DNA from 4 places in the Methylobacterium sp. AC690 genome. Region 2 is predicted to be linked to each of the others. Evidence: predicted binding sites of a transcription regulator. Region 2 holds the regulator's gene; each other region holds the start of a gene.
What was found. The regulator LexA, encoded in region 2, represses DNA repair genes until DNA is damaged. The targets are predictions, from matches to a motif close to TGTTCNNNNTGTGTTCNG.

Region 1: a site for LexA is predicted at 1,844-1,861, ahead of dnaE (DNA polymerase III subunit alpha). Genes of this name have one in related genera too.
Region 3: a site for LexA is predicted at 2,078-2,095, ahead of AC0IY1_RS17305 (PA0069 family radical SAM protein). Genes of this name have one in related genera too.
Region 4: a site for LexA is predicted at 1,907-1,924, ahead of AC0IY1_RS18830 (ImuA family protein). Genes of this name have one in related genera too.

Annotation. Positions count from the first base shown of each region.
Region 1 covers NZ_CEEDOX010000001.1:230,340-233,813, forward strand. The annotation lists gene dnaE (DNA polymerase III subunit alpha) at 1-1,608, opposite strand, end outside; gene AC0IY1_RS01115 (ABC transporter ATP-binding protein) at 2,016-2,741, opposite strand; gene AC0IY1_RS01120 (lipoprotein-releasing ABC transporter permease subunit) at 2,755-3,474, opposite strand, start outside.
Region 2 covers NZ_CEEDOX010000005.1:220,810-224,283, reverse strand. The annotation lists gene AC0IY1_RS08160 (ComEC/Rec2 family competence protein) at 1-1,213, shown strand, start outside; gene lexA (transcriptional repressor LexA) at 1,207-1,959, opposite strand; gene AC0IY1_RS08150 (DUF937 domain-containing protein) at 2,178-2,957, opposite strand; gene sfsA (DNA/RNA nuclease SfsA) at 3,121-3,474, shown strand, end outside.
Region 3 covers NZ_CEEDOX010000014.1:107,631-111,104, reverse strand. The annotation lists gene ypfJ (KPN_02809 family neutral zinc metallopeptidase) at 1-759, shown strand, start outside; gene moaB (molybdenum cofactor biosynthesis protein B) at 845-1,402, shown strand; gene AC0IY1_RS17310 (glycosyltransferase family protein) at 1,433-1,954, opposite strand; gene AC0IY1_RS17305 (PA0069 family radical SAM protein) at 2,124-3,248, shown strand; gene AC0IY1_RS17300 (ribonuclease HII) at 3,214-3,474, opposite strand, start outside.
Region 4 covers NZ_CEEDOX010000016.1:70,111-73,584, reverse strand. The annotation lists gene AC0IY1_RS18835 (Y-family DNA polymerase) at 1-1,139, opposite strand, end outside; gene AC0IY1_RS18830 (ImuA family protein) at 1,036-1,839, opposite strand; gene AC0IY1_RS18825 (collagen-like protein) at 2,113-3,039, shown strand; gene AC0IY1_RS18820 (TerB family tellurite resistance protein) at 3,195-3,474, shown strand, end outside.

The sequences.
Region 1 (3,474 bases), on a different contig from region 2:
GAGCTTCTTCGAGATCTCCATGAGGCGGGCGACGATCGGCTCCTCCTCGATCGCCTGCTGGAGCTTCGGCTCGCCCTCGATGGCCTGGACCAGGGTGACGGGGTTGGCCGGGTTCTGCGGCACGAGCTTGGTCAGCTTGTCGACCTGCCCGTAGGGCATCTCCAGCACGCGGCCGACGTCGCGCAGCACGCCGCGGGCGAGCAGCGTGCCGAAGGTGATGATCTGCGCCACCTGACGCTCGCCGTAGCGCTGCTGCACGTACTGGATCACGCGCTCGCGGCCCTCGACGCAGAAGTCGATGTCGAAATCCGGCATCGAGACGCGCTCGGGATTCAGGAAGCGCTCGAACAGCAGGCCGAAGCGGAGCGGGTCGAGATCGGTGATGAGGAGCGACCAGGCCACCAGGGAGCCGGCGCCGGAGCCGCGGCCCGGACCCACCGGGATGTCGTGGTCCTTGGCCCACTTGATGAAGTCCGACACGATCAGGAAGTAGCCGGGAAACTTCATGCCCACGATGACGTCGAGCTCGAAGGCGAGGCGGTCGCGGTAGACCTGCTCGGACATCCCGGGCGCGGTGCCGTGCTGGGCGAGGCGCAGTTCGAGGCCGGCCTCCGCCTGCCGGCGCAGCTCCGCCGGCTCGTCGAGGGGCGGCGCGGCCGCCACGTCGGGGGTGGCCGCGGGGGCGGTGGCGTCGCGGGCGGCAACGACGCCGAAATTCGGCAGGATCGGCTTGCGGGTGCGCACGCGATAGGCGCAGCGCATGGCGATCTCGACGGTGGCGCTCAGGGCGTCCGGCAGGTCGGTGAAGAGCGCGGCCATCTCGGCGCGGGTCTTGAAGCCGTGCCGGGGGGTCAGCTTGCGGCGGCGGTCGTCCGAGACGAGGCGGCCATCCGCGATCGCCAGGAGCGCGTCGTGGGCGTCGTAGTCGCTCTCGCGGGCGAAGAACGGCTCGTTGGCGGCCACCACCGAGAGGCCGTTCGTGTCCGCCAGGCGCAGCAATTCCCGCTCGACCATGCGCTCGTCGGCGAGGCCGTGGCGCAGGATCTCGACGTAGAGCCTGTCCTCGCCGAAGGCCCCGCGCAGCTGCGCCAGGCGACCGGCGGCGAGCTCGGCCCGGCCCTGCCGCAGGGCGCTGTCGAGGGGGCCGGTGGAGCCGCCCGTCAGGGCGATCAGGCCGGCGCTCGACTCGGCCAGGGCCTCGACGCTGACGCGGGGGGCATCGCCCAGGGCGACGTCGAAATAGGCGCGGCTGGCCAGCCGCAGCAGGTTGCCGTAGCCGGTCTCGTCCTGCGCCAGCACGACGATGTTGGCGCAGCCGGCCTGGCCCTGCCCGACGCGCGCCATCGGATCGGGCGCCTCGAAGGCCACGGTGAGCTGGAGGCCGGCGATCGGCTGGATGCCGGCGCCGGCGGCCTTCTCGGAGAATTCCAGCGCCCCGAACAGGTTGTTGGTGTCGGTGAGCGCGAGGGCCGGCTGCCGGTCGGCCAGGGCGGCCTTCACGATGTCGCCGACCTTCAGGGCCCCTTCCAGCAGGGAGAACGACGAGTGAACGTGAAGGTGGACGTAAGCCGGGTCTTTGAGCAGGGGATTCTGGAGGATGCGCGCCATGAGACCAACAGCCCGAGTCGTGGTTTCCAATCCATGAGAAACCGGCGCCCGGACGCGTTTCCCTGTGGACCGCGCGCCCCCTGTGACTCCGCCGCAACGCTATCGCAAGGGCGCCAATGCGACAGCCCAGGCGGCGAAGGACATCGCCAGGAGCCCGAAGGCCATGAACTCGACCGCACCCGTCAGGATCATCCGCTTGAACATGGGCCTCGCCTTTCGTTGACGCCCCGAGTTTTGTTCTTGTTTTGTTCTATGTAAAGCGAAAGTCTCCGCGCTGGCGGATCGTCGTTAACGTCGCGTAAATTCCATCGCCCCGGCCCGGGGTCGCGGATCGGCCGGGAGGGCTCAAGCGAGGCGTCGGCCCCTCCAGTGCAGGGATGGCCCGCGCGGAGCCCCCCCACCCGCCCTCAGGGCAGCTGCTCGATCAGCCCGTCCCGGATCGTCACGCGCCGGTCCATGCGGGCGGCGAGATCCATGTTGTGGGTGGCCACCAGGGCGGCGAGGCCGGAGGCGCGGACCAGCGAGACCAGGATGCCGAAGACGTGGGCGGCGGTGTGCGGATCGAGGTTGCCGGTGGGCTCGTCGGCGAGCAGCAGGCGCGGGCCGTTGGCCACCGCGCGCGCAATGGCGACGCGCTGCTGCTCGCCGCCCGAGAGCTCGGCCGGCCGGTGCAGGAGGCGCTCCTTCAGGCCGAGGAAGCTCAGCAGCTCGCTCGCCCGTTCGCGGGCCTCGCGCTGGGACAGCCCGCGGATGAGCTGCGGCATCACCACGTTCTCCAGGGCCGAGAATTCCGGCAGGAGGTGGTGGAACTGGTAGACGAAGCCCATCTCCTCGCGCCGCAGGCGGGTGCGCTCGGCATCCCCCATCGCGGCCGTCGGACTGCCGCCGATATAGATCTCGCCGCCGTCGGGGCGCTCCAGCAGGCCGGCGAGGTGCAGCAGGGTGCTCTTGCCGGCCCCCGAGGGGGCCACCAGGGCGACGAGCTCGCCCGGCCAGATCGCGAAATCCGCCTGGCGCAGGATTTCGAGGGCGCCGGCCCCGTCGCCGGCCCCTTGGGTGTAGCGCCGCTCCACCTTGGCGAAGAACAGGGCCGGGACCGGCTGCGCGCCGGGCGCCTCGGCTTTCGTGGTCATGGATGTTCGGGCCTCAGCCGTAGCGCAGGGCCTGCACCGGATCGAGCCGGGCGGCGCGCCACGAGGGATACAGCGTCGCGATCAGCGACAGGGCGATGGAGGTGACGACCACCACGGTGATCTCGTTGGCGTTCATCTCGGCCGGGATCTCGGCCAGGAAGCGCACCGTGGGGTCCCAGGCGGAGGGGAACAGCACCCGCTGGATCCCCTTGATGTTCATCGTGATCAGGATGCCCAGCCCCAGGCCGCTCAGGGTCCCGACCACGCCGATCAGCGCCCCGTTGATGAGGAACACCCGCATGATGGTGCCGGGGGTCGCCCCCATGGTGCGCAGGATGGCGATGTCGCTCGACTTGTCGCGCACCAGCAGGATCAGCCCCGAGATGATGTTCAGGGTCGCCACCACGACGATCAGGCTGAGGATCAGGAACATGACGTTCCGCTCCACCTCCAGCGCCCCGAAGAAGGTTCGGTTGCGCTGGCGCCAGTCGGTGAGGAGCACCGGGCGCTCGGCCGCCATCTCGAGGTCGGGCCGCATCGCGCCCACCGCCTCGGCATTGTCGAGGTAGATCTCGATCAGGCTGACATCGGCGTCCCGGTTGAAGAAGGCCTGGGACTCGGTGAGCGGCATGAACACGAAGGTCGAGTCGAACTCGGTCATGCCGATCTCGAAGATCGCCTTGATGGTGTAGCCCTTGGTGCGCGGCGCCGTGCCGAACGGCGTCGAGGCCCC
Region 2 (3,474 bases):
GCTCGGCGCGATCCTGGTCGACCGCCCGGCGCTCAGCATGCGCAACCTGGCCATTGCCGCCCTGATCGCCCTGGCCCGCGAGCCGGACGGCCTCCTCGGCCCGAGCTTCCAGATGTCGTTCGGGGCGGTCGCCGGCCTGATCGCCTGCGCGCCGCTGATCGCGGGACGCGCGCTGCAGCGCGATGGGGCCGGCCCGCTCCCCCGGATCTTCGCCCTGGTGACCACCGCGGTCATCGGCACCCTGGCGACGACCCTCGTGGCCCAGATCGCCGCCGCGCCCTTCGCCACCTATCACTTTCAGACGGTGCAGCCCTTCGGGCTAGTGGGCAATGCGCTCACCCTGCCGCTGGTCTCCCTGGCGGTGATGCCGTCGGCGGTTCTCGGGATCCTGGCCTATCCGTTCGCACTGGATCAGCCGGTCTGGTGGGCGATGGGCCTCGCGGTGCGGGGGATGCTCGCCATCTCCACCTGGATTGCGGGCTTCGGACACGCCGTCGTGGTGGTCCCGGCCTTCGGCACGGGCGCCCTCGGCCTTCTGGCGGTGGCCCTGATCGTCCTGACGCTTCCGGCCTCTTCGCTGCGCTGGCTCGGCCTCATCCCGGCAGCGATCGGCCTCGCCTGTGCCGCCGCCCCGGACCGCTACGACATCTACATCGATCGTGAGGGGGCAGGCGCAGCCGTCCGCGAGCGCAACGGGCGCCTCGCCACCCTTGGACGGCCGCCCCCCTTCGTGCTGGCGCAATGGCTCAAGGCCGATGGCGACGACCGAAGGGTGCAGGACATCACGGGGTATCAGGGCTCACGCTGCGATGGCCTGGGTTGTACCCTGACCACACCGGACGGCCGCGTGCTCGCGTTGATCACCGACAAGCGCGCCCTCGGGGAGGACTGCGCCCGGGCCACGATCTTGATCACCCGGCAATCCGCACCCGCAGGCTGTGCCGCGCCGATCGTCGTCGACCGGGATTTCCTGGGATCGCACGGCGCAACCGCCATCCGCCTCACCCGCGATGGGCCGACCCTCGTCACCGCGAAGCATCCCGGCGACGTCGTGCCATGGCGTGCAACCCCGCCACCGCCGCCGTCGGAACAGACGGGACCACACCCGCAACCGTCGCCACCGTCGGCGACGGCTCTACCGGAGATCCCCGAGCGCACCGACGATCCGTTGGATCCTGCCGGTGACCAACCGAACAGAGAAATCCCTCAGTAGCGGCGCACGAGGCTGACGAGCCGTCCCTGGATCTGCACCCGATCCGGGCCGAGGACCCGCGTCTCATAGGCCGGGTTCGCCGCTTCCAGGGCGATGGACGAGCCGCGCCGGCGCAGGCGCTTCAGCGTGGCTTCCTCGTCGTCGATGAGCGCCACGATGATGTCGCCCGTATTGGCCGTATCCTGCTTGCGGATCACGACCAGGTCGCCGTCGAGGATGCCGGCATCGACCATCGAATCACCGCGCACCTCCAGGGCGTAATGCTCGCCACCGGCCAGGAAATCGGGTGACATCGTCACCGAATGGCTCTGTTCCTGGATGGCCGAGATGGGCGTACCCGCCGCGATTCGACCCATCACCGGGATGGTCACCGCCCGACCGCTCTCGTCGGTGGCTTGCGTGGTCGGCAGGCGGGACACCGATGCGCCGGCCGGCAGGCCCTTGCCTTTCCCGCCTTCGACCACGCTCGGCGTGAAGCGTCGAACCTCGGGGGCCGGTGCGGTGCGCGGGGCACCCGCGTTCCCGCCCAGGCTCTCCGGCATCCGGATCACCTCGATCGCCCGCGCCCGGTTGGGCAGCCGGCGCAGAAAGCCGCGCTCCTCAAGGGCCGTGATCAGGCGGTGAATGCCCGACTTCGACTTCAGGTCGAGAGCGTCCTTCATCTCGTCGAACGACGGGGGAACGCCGCTCTCGCGCATCCGGAGCTGGATGAACTGGAGCAGGTCCAGCTGCTTACGCGTCAACATGCGGGGCACTCTTCGTTAGGGCCACGGATCGCGGCGGGCGGCACCAGAAACAAACCACGAACACGTTAAACGTTCCGTAAGTGTTCTGCAAGGGTTCCTGTCTAGAGGCACCTTGCCCAACCCAATGGCGCGATGGGGATTGTGGAACGCGGTGCTGAGTTCGACAGCAACGCCTCGGGTCAGTCGATTGCCCGCGTCTCCGCACATGCCTTCTTCGGCTAGCGCTGCCCGGTGCCTCCTGTCTTGGGCCGATCGCCGGGCCCGTGGCCGCCCGTCTCAGTCGGGTCGCGGGGATCGTGCCAGAAGGTATCGAACAGGCGCTGCATCGCGCGGGCGTTCTCCTGTTGTACCTCCAGGCCCGCCTGAAACATCTGCTGCATCATGTCGAAGGGCGCTTCCGCGGAGGACGTGTCCAGCGCGGCCGGTTCGGGCCGGGGCGAGGCCGCGAGCCGCGCCGGACGCGGCCGGGCCTGAGGCGCGGGCGCCGCGGGCTCCGGGGCACTGCCGCCGGATTTCAGGAACGCCTGCATCATCTCCGACCAGGCATTGGGCGGGAAGCCGAAAGGGTTCGCCTCGGCGCGCGGCGCCGGCGCTGCGGCGGGCGCCTGGTTGATCATGACGTGGACGATCCCCGCCACCACCATGCCCGCCATGATCGGCAGCATCTGCTTCAGGGCCGGCATCGCGACGCCGCTGACGGTGGCGGCCTGTTGCAGAACCGCCTGGCTCAGGTGGGGCGAGCCGAAGAGTTGCTGGACCAGCATGTCCATCTGGGGCGTGGCGCTCGACGCCTTCGACGCGGCAGGCCCAACGAGGTTGAAGAGGTGCGCGAAGCCGGTCGGATCCTGGGCGACGTTCCGCTGCAGCCCCATCGTCAGGGCCGGGAGCAGGGCTTGCATCGCGCGCAGGCTCTGCTCCGGCGACAAGCCGAACTGCCGTCCGAAACCCTGCGCGCTGGCGCCCCCCTGCGCCTGAAGGAGATCGAACACATTAAACATGGCGGCCTCGCGGACGGACAACGGCTTTCCCGGTCATCGACCCGGGCGCGCCCCGCGAAGTCTGTCGCATCCGGTCAGCACTGACCAGCCCGGGCGCCTCACCACGGCCTGATTCCCCGCCGACGGGAACCTGCATCAACCTGTTTCTCACCCCGGACCTGCGATGCGCTTCCCTTCGCCCCTGATCGAGGCGCGCCTGGTGCGGCGCTACAAGCGCTTTCTCGCCGATCTGCAGCTTGCCGATGGATCCCTGATCACGGCCCATTGTCCCAATCCGGGGGCGATGCTGGGACTTGCCGTGCCGGGCGCGCGCGCCCTGCTGTCCGACGTCCGCAGCCCGACGCGCAAGCTGCCCTTCTCATGGGAATTGGTGGACGCGGACCTGCCCGGCGGCCGGCAATGGGTCGGGATCAACACGATGCGGCCGAACGCCCTGGTGGCGGAGGCCTTCGCCGCCGGCGGCCTGCCGTCCCTCGCCGGCTACACGAACCTGCGCCCCGAAGTCCGCTACGCCCAG
Region 3 (3,474 bases), on a different contig from region 2:
ATCAACCCGGCCGTCTTGATCGGCGGTGCCGAGCAGATGTCCGGCAGCGGACGCCCCCGCCAGGAGCAGGTCGATCCGCAGACCCAGACTCAGCGCAAGACCAAGCCGACCGACGAGAGCGGCCGCTTCGCCGCTGCGATCCTCGGCAACACCGAGGACGTGTGGAAAGAGGTCCTTCCGAACCAGACCGGTCGCCAGTACCGGCCGACCGCGATGGTGCTCTACACCGGCGGCACCCGCAGCGGCTGCGGTTCTGCGCAAGCGGCGATGGGGCCGTTCTACTGCCCGATCGACAAGAAGGTCTATCTCGACACCTCCTTCTTCAAGGAGATGGAGCAGAAGTTCGGCGTGAAGGGTGATTTCGCCTACGCCTACGTCATTGCCCACGAAGTCGGGCACCACGTACAGGATGAGCTCGGGATTCTCGGCAAGGTGCAGGGGCGCCAGCAGAACGCGTCGAGCAAGACGGAAGCGAACCAGCTCTCCGTGCGCATCGAGCTCATGGCCGACTGCCTCGCGGGCGTCTGGGCCAAGAACTCGAACGACAAGTACAATGCCCTGGAGCAGGGCGACATCGAAGAGGCGATGCAGGCGGCGAGCGCCATCGGCGACGACAAGCTTCAGAAGCAGTCGCAGGGCTACGCGGTGCCGGATTCCTTCACCCACGGTTCGTCCGAACAGCGGATGCGCTGGTTCATGACCGGCTATCGCAGCGGACAGACGAAGTCCTGCGACACGTTCCGGGCAGCGCGTAACTGAGGTGCAGCCGGCGCGCTGTCGGGGGGCGGGGCTTTCGCGTAAGATCGCTGATGTCCCGCCCGCGCTCGGCTGAAGGCATTCCATGATGGTCGCATCCGACAAGACCCGCAGCTTCATCCCGCTAGCCATCGCGGTCCTCACGGTGTCGGATACCCGGAGCGCGGAGGACGACCGCTCCGGCGACACCCTCGTCGAGCGCCTTGAGGCTGCGGGCCATACCCTGGCCGCTCGCGCGATCGTCCCCGACGAAGTGGCGGCGATCCGCGGACAGGTCGAGAACTGGAGCCGGGACCCGGCCGTCGACGTCGTCATCACGACGGGCGGCACAGGCTTCACCGGTCGGGACGTGACGCCCGAGGCGATCGAGCCGCTGTTCGAGAAGCGCATGGACGGCTTCTCGGCCGTCTTCCACCGCATCTCCTACGACAAGATCGGAACCTCGACCCTGCAGTCGCGCGCGACGGCCGGCGTCGCGAACGCCACCTACATCTTCGTGCTGCCCGGCTCTCCCGGGGCCTGTCGCGACGCCTGGGACGGTATCCTCGCCGCGCAGCTGGACTATCGCCATCGCCCCTGCAACTTCGTCGAGATCATGCCCCGTCTCGACGAGCACCTGCGTCGCGGCGCATCGATCTCGGTCTGATTCACACCGACTGGGGATTGTCCGCGGTGGTCAGGCCCGGTCGAGCCGCGCCGCGAGCGGGCGGGCCTTCAGTCGGCGGATAAATTTCGGTCCGGCGAGGAGGCGGTCGCGTCGCACCAGATCGCCCGGACGCGGTGCGTTCACGCCGATGACGCGCTCGCCCCGGGCAGCCAGGCGCGTGGGCAGGCCGGTATGGGGCCGGCGCAGGCGTGCCAGCGAGACCTCCGGCCGCGCCGTCCCGATGAAGCGGTCGAGAAGACGGATCCAGCCCTCGGCGGGAATATCGCCGGCCTCCAGGCAAAGGACCCAGTCCCGGCGTGCGACCTTCGCCCCTGCCGACCACGGCGACGACCCGCGTCCGCGCAGAACGACCTTCGCACCGGTCGCTTCGGCCACGGTCTCGATCGTCGTATTCGCGGTTGGCACGATGATCACCGCATCGCCGACGAGCCCCGCCGCGACGCCGGCCACCAGCGCGCCGAGCGTGTCGGCGAGTTGATCGACGGATTCGGGGTCGGCAGGCCGGGTCACGGAGATGAGAGCCGAAAGCATGCGCGCGCATACCGCATTTTTGCGTTGCGCAAAGCCATCTCACGGCGGCGCAATGCTAACAGGCGGGTAGAAATGCTGAGGGACGGGCGTTCTGCCTGAAATATCTGCAACTGTCCCGACGTTTGTTCGTGATACGTTCTCATCCAATCCCTCTGGATGAACTCGGCCCATGCCTGCAGACGCCTTCCGCTCATCATTCGCCGACATCGAGGCGGCGCGACGTCTCGGTGAGACGACGCCGCAGCCGTCGGGGCGGCGGGGCCGGGGTGCCACGGCCAATCCGAGCGGACGGTATGAGGCGGCCCGCCGGGAATCCTTCGACGACGGCTGGTCCGCAGAGGAGGAGGCGGTCGCTTTGCGGACCGAGGTGAGGCCGGAGCATGCCCGTACGCTGATCACCCGCAACACCTCGCCCGACATCTCGTTCGATCGCTCGATCAATCCCTATCGAGGCTGCGAGCACGGCTGCGTCTACTGCTTCGCCCGTCCGAACCATGCCTATGTCGGCCTCTCGCCGGGCCTGGATTTCGAGACCAAGCTGTTCCGGAAGGTGAATGCCGGCGCCCTGCTCGAAGCGGAGCTGTCGGCGCCGGGTTACCGCCCTGCTACCATCGCCCTGGGCACCGCCACCGATCCCTACCAGCCCATCGAACGGGAGCATCGCGTCACCCGCGCGGTGCTGGAGGTGCTGGCGCGTTTCCGCCACCCGGTCGGCATCGTGACGAAATCGAACCTCGTCGTGCGCGACCTCGACCTCCTCACCGACCTCGCGCGGGATGGTCTGGTCAAAGTCGCAATCTCGGTGACGACCCTGGATCCCGTCCTGGCGCGCCGGCTCGAGCCGCGGGCGCCGCATCCGCAAAAGCGCCTGGATGCGATCGGCCGATTGAGCGCGGCCGGTATCCCCGTGATGGTCATTGCCGCGCCGATCATCCCCTCGCTCAACGACCACGAGCTCGAGGCGATCCTCGGTCAGGCCCGTGCCCTCGGCGCCCAGGAGGCCAGCCACGTGCTCCTGCGCCTTCCGCTCGAGCTCGATGACCTGGTGAATGACTGGTTCGCCGAGCATTATCCGGGCCGGCAACACCACGTCATGTCGCTGGTCCGCGCTGCGCGGGGCGGCAAGGCCTATGACGCCGCCTTCGGCACGCGGATGACCGGCACCGGCGCCTATGCCGACCTGATCCGCCAGCGCATGCGGCTTGCCCGGCTGCGCCTCGGCTATCCCGAAGTCCGGCGGCGCCTGCGGACTGACCTGTTCAGGGTTCCGACGGACCAGCTGAGCCTGTTCTGAGGTCATAGGCGCGCGTGAAGCTGAGGCGATGATGGGGTGAGCGGCCGCGGCGTGCGAGGCCGGCGAGGTGCGTGCGCGTGCCGTAGCCGACATTGCTGGCCCAGCCGTAATCCGGGTAGCGCCCGGCGAGCCGACGCATCAGGGTATCGCGGAGGGTCTTGGCCACGATGGAGGCGGCGGCGATCTGCGGCACCAGACGGTCGCCGCCCACCACGGCGCGGCCCGG
Region 4 (3,474 bases), on a different contig from region 2:
ATCGTGCCCGTGGCGGTGACGGCGAGGCCCACGGTCTCGAAGCCGAAGCCGGCATCGAGGGCCGGGCCGAGGCGATCGAGGCGCAGGGTCAGCAGGCGTGCGAGCTGGACCGGGCAACGGCTCGGCAGGCTCATCCCGAGGTCGAGGGTGCGCACCACCCCGTCGACGCGGGTCAGGGACAGCCGCAGCGCCCGGGCGCCGAGGCCGGCCGCCTCCAGCCGGGGCGCCAGCCGCTCCATCAGGCCCGTGGCCGTGGCGACGATGGTTTCCGGCTGCCCGATCGGTTCGAGGAAGCCGCGCTGGGCCTCGAAGTCGCGCGGGTCCTCCGCCGAGACGAGGGGCTCGGGCCGGCGGCCGAGGGCCTGGTCGAGGCGCAGCAGCAGGGTCTCGCCGAAGCGCCGGGCCAGGGGCGCCCGGGGTGCGGCGGCGAGGTCGCCGATCCGGCGCAGGCCGAGGCGGGCCAGGGCCTGCGCCTTGCCCGGATCGAGGCGCAGGGCGGAAACCGGGAGGGCCTGCAGGGCCTCCCCGTTGCATCCGGGCGCCACGAGGCCACCCCCGCCGTGGCGCGCCAGGGCGAAGGCGCAGGCGGGCGTGTCCGCGAGGGCGATCCGGGCCGGAATCGCGCCCGCGCACAGGCGTCGTGCGAGGTCCGCCAGCAACTGCGCCTCGCCTCCGAAGAGGTGGCTCGCCCCCGCGATGTCGAGGAAGAAGCCGTCGGCGCCCTCTGCCGGACCGTAGGGCGCCACGACCGGGGTGTAGCGCTTGGCCCAGAGGCAGAGCCGATGCAGGGCGGCCTCATCGGCCTCCGGGTCGGCGGGATGGACGGCCACGGGCGTGCCGATCCGGGCCCGGGCCCGGGCGAGGGTCTCGCCGGGCTCGAGGCCGAGGGCGCGGGCGGCGGCGTCCACCGCGACCAAGCGCAGGCCGTTGGCCTCCATCGCGGCCACCACCAGGGGGCCGTCCCCGTGAGCGCCGTCGTCCTGGGCGCGGTCTTGCTGGGCGCGGTCTTGCTGGGTGCCGTCTTCCCGGCCGCCGTCAGCCCGAGCGCTGGACGCGCCGGTCGGACAGGGCCGCGCCCGGGCCCGCCTCAACCGTGTGACCGGCCAATGCTCCAGCCAGACCGAAACGATGCGCGGCATGATCCCACTCCAGAAGCCAATGTCCGGTCCGCCCGTTGCGGCTTCGGTCGAGGGTCACCTGCCAGCACGGCCGCTCGATGCAGCCGAATCGGTCGCGCAGGGCCTTGCCGGCGGCGATCCGCCAGCGGGTCGCGGCCACGTTGGGGCTCTCCGCCTCGGGAGGCCGCAGGACGAGGAGAAGCAGGTCGGTTCGCCCGGCCGCGAGGTGGAGCCGCCGGCTCTGGGCCAGGGGCAGGGCGGCGTCGACGAGGCCCGCCACGGCGGCCAGCCCCTGCGCGCGTAGGGATTCCTCCAGGGCCCGGTAGGCGTCTCCGTCGCTGGCGACCTCGAACAGCAGGAGCCGCCCCGGGTCGAGGCCGAGGCCGGCGAGCCCGTGGCCGTAGGGGAGGGGGTGGCCCTGGCCCACCACCAGCAGGGCCTCGCCCCGCACGCGGGCGAGGTGGCGCGCCACCAGCGCCAGGGCAAAGCCGAGGGCCGCCGGCTCGTCGCCCGCCTGGTCGGGGGCGATCTCGTGCAGCTGCCCGAGGGCGAGCCCACCCTGCGCGAGGCGCGAATCGACGTCGTGGATGCCGAAGGGCAGGGCACCCCGGAGGACCGAGCCCCCTCCGTGCCCGGCCACGAGGTCGCGCAATGCGGCCAGATCCACGGGCTCCGCGTCCCGGGACGGAGATCCCACGTCCGGGTGGTCCGTCGACGCCATCGCGGTCTCCACATCGGGAAGGTCTTCAGGGCTCTGTCTCATCGGCTCCGCTCCATCCCGCTACGCTAAGAACAAAACAGGAACAGACTCAATCGGTTTCCGGGGGGATTCGGAATTTCGTCGCCGCTCAAGGACTTGGCCTGTGGAAGGCTGTGGATGCCTGTGGATGGCGTCCCGCGGGCCGGCATTTGCGCCACGCTTGACCCTGTGGCGAGGGCAGGGCAGCACTCCTCACCTGCCGCGCACAAGACGCGGATCAGCCGGGAGAACTCCATGCGTCTCGCTCGTGCCCTCGTGGTCCTGTCGGGCCTGATCACCGTCGCGGGAGGGCTCCCCGCCGCGGCGCAGACGGCGGCCCAACCCAGGGGCGAAGAGCCCCGGGCCGCGTCCAAGGTGCGCCGGCCCCAGGTCGCGTCGCAGCCGATCCAGGTCTACGATGCCCGCTTCGAGAACGGCGACCTCCGCATCTCCGGCAGCGTGCGCAAGCCCGGCACGGTGGTGGTGCTCGACGAGGACATCTCGATCATCGCCGACAGCCGGGGCCGCTTCGTCTTCCGGCTGCCCTACGTGCCCACCAACTGCATCGCCACCCTGAAGGCGGGCGAGGACGAGCGCGAGGCGGTCATCGCCAATTGCGGACCTGCCGGCCAGCCCGGCCCGAAGGGCGAGACGGGGCAGAAGGGAGACGCGGGAGACAGGGGCGAGACCGGCCCCGCCGGCCCGCAGGGCGTCGCCGGCCTGCCCGGTCCCCAGGGACCGAAGGGCGAGCCGGGTCCCCGGGGCGAGACCGGACCCAAGGGGGAAGCCGGACCCAAGGGCGAGGCAGGTCCCAAGGGCGAGGCAGGTCCCAAGGGCGAGACGGGTCTCAAGGGCGAGCCGGGTCCGAAGGGGGATGCCGGACCGAAGGGCGAGACGGGCGCGAAGGGGGCGGCCGGCGAGCGCGGCCCGGCGGGTCAGAAGGGCGAGGCCGGTCAGGCCGCCCTGGCCGCCGCCGCACCCGCATCGCCGTTCCGGGTGGTGCGCCAGGACACCTGCCCGGCCTCCGGCTGCAGCATCACCTGCGAGAGCACCGAGATCCTGGCCTCGGCCCTCTGCCTGAAGGGGGGCAGCGCCATCGTGACGGCGGGAGCCGACGGAAGCTTGAGTGCGACCTGCCCCACCGAGAGCCAGGGGCTCGTCGGCTTCTGCGCCCGGCGCTGAGGCGCCGGACAACCCGGGCGATCGCCCCTCGCCGAAACGGAGGCGTCCGGTGTAAGGACGCGCTTCGTTTCGCGCCGAAGTCGATCCCACGTGTCGCTACCGTCCATGCTTCCTGACCCTTCCAGCCCCGTTCCCTGCACCCGCGGGGTTGCCCGATGAGCGTGGGCATCTGGGGCAAGCTCGGCGGGGCCGGCCTCGGCCTCGCCATCGGCGGCCCCCTCGGCGGCCTCATCGGCGGAGTGGCGGGGCACTTCCTGGTCGACCGCGAGGGCGCCCTGTTCGGCACCACGCCGCGCGACGTGGTCTTCACCACCGGTCTCGTGGCCCTGGCCGCCAAGATGGCCAAATCCGACGGCGTGGTGACGCCGGCCGAGGTCGAGGCCTTCGCCAAGGTGGTGCAGGTGGACGAGCGCGCCCGGCCCGGCGTGCAGCGCC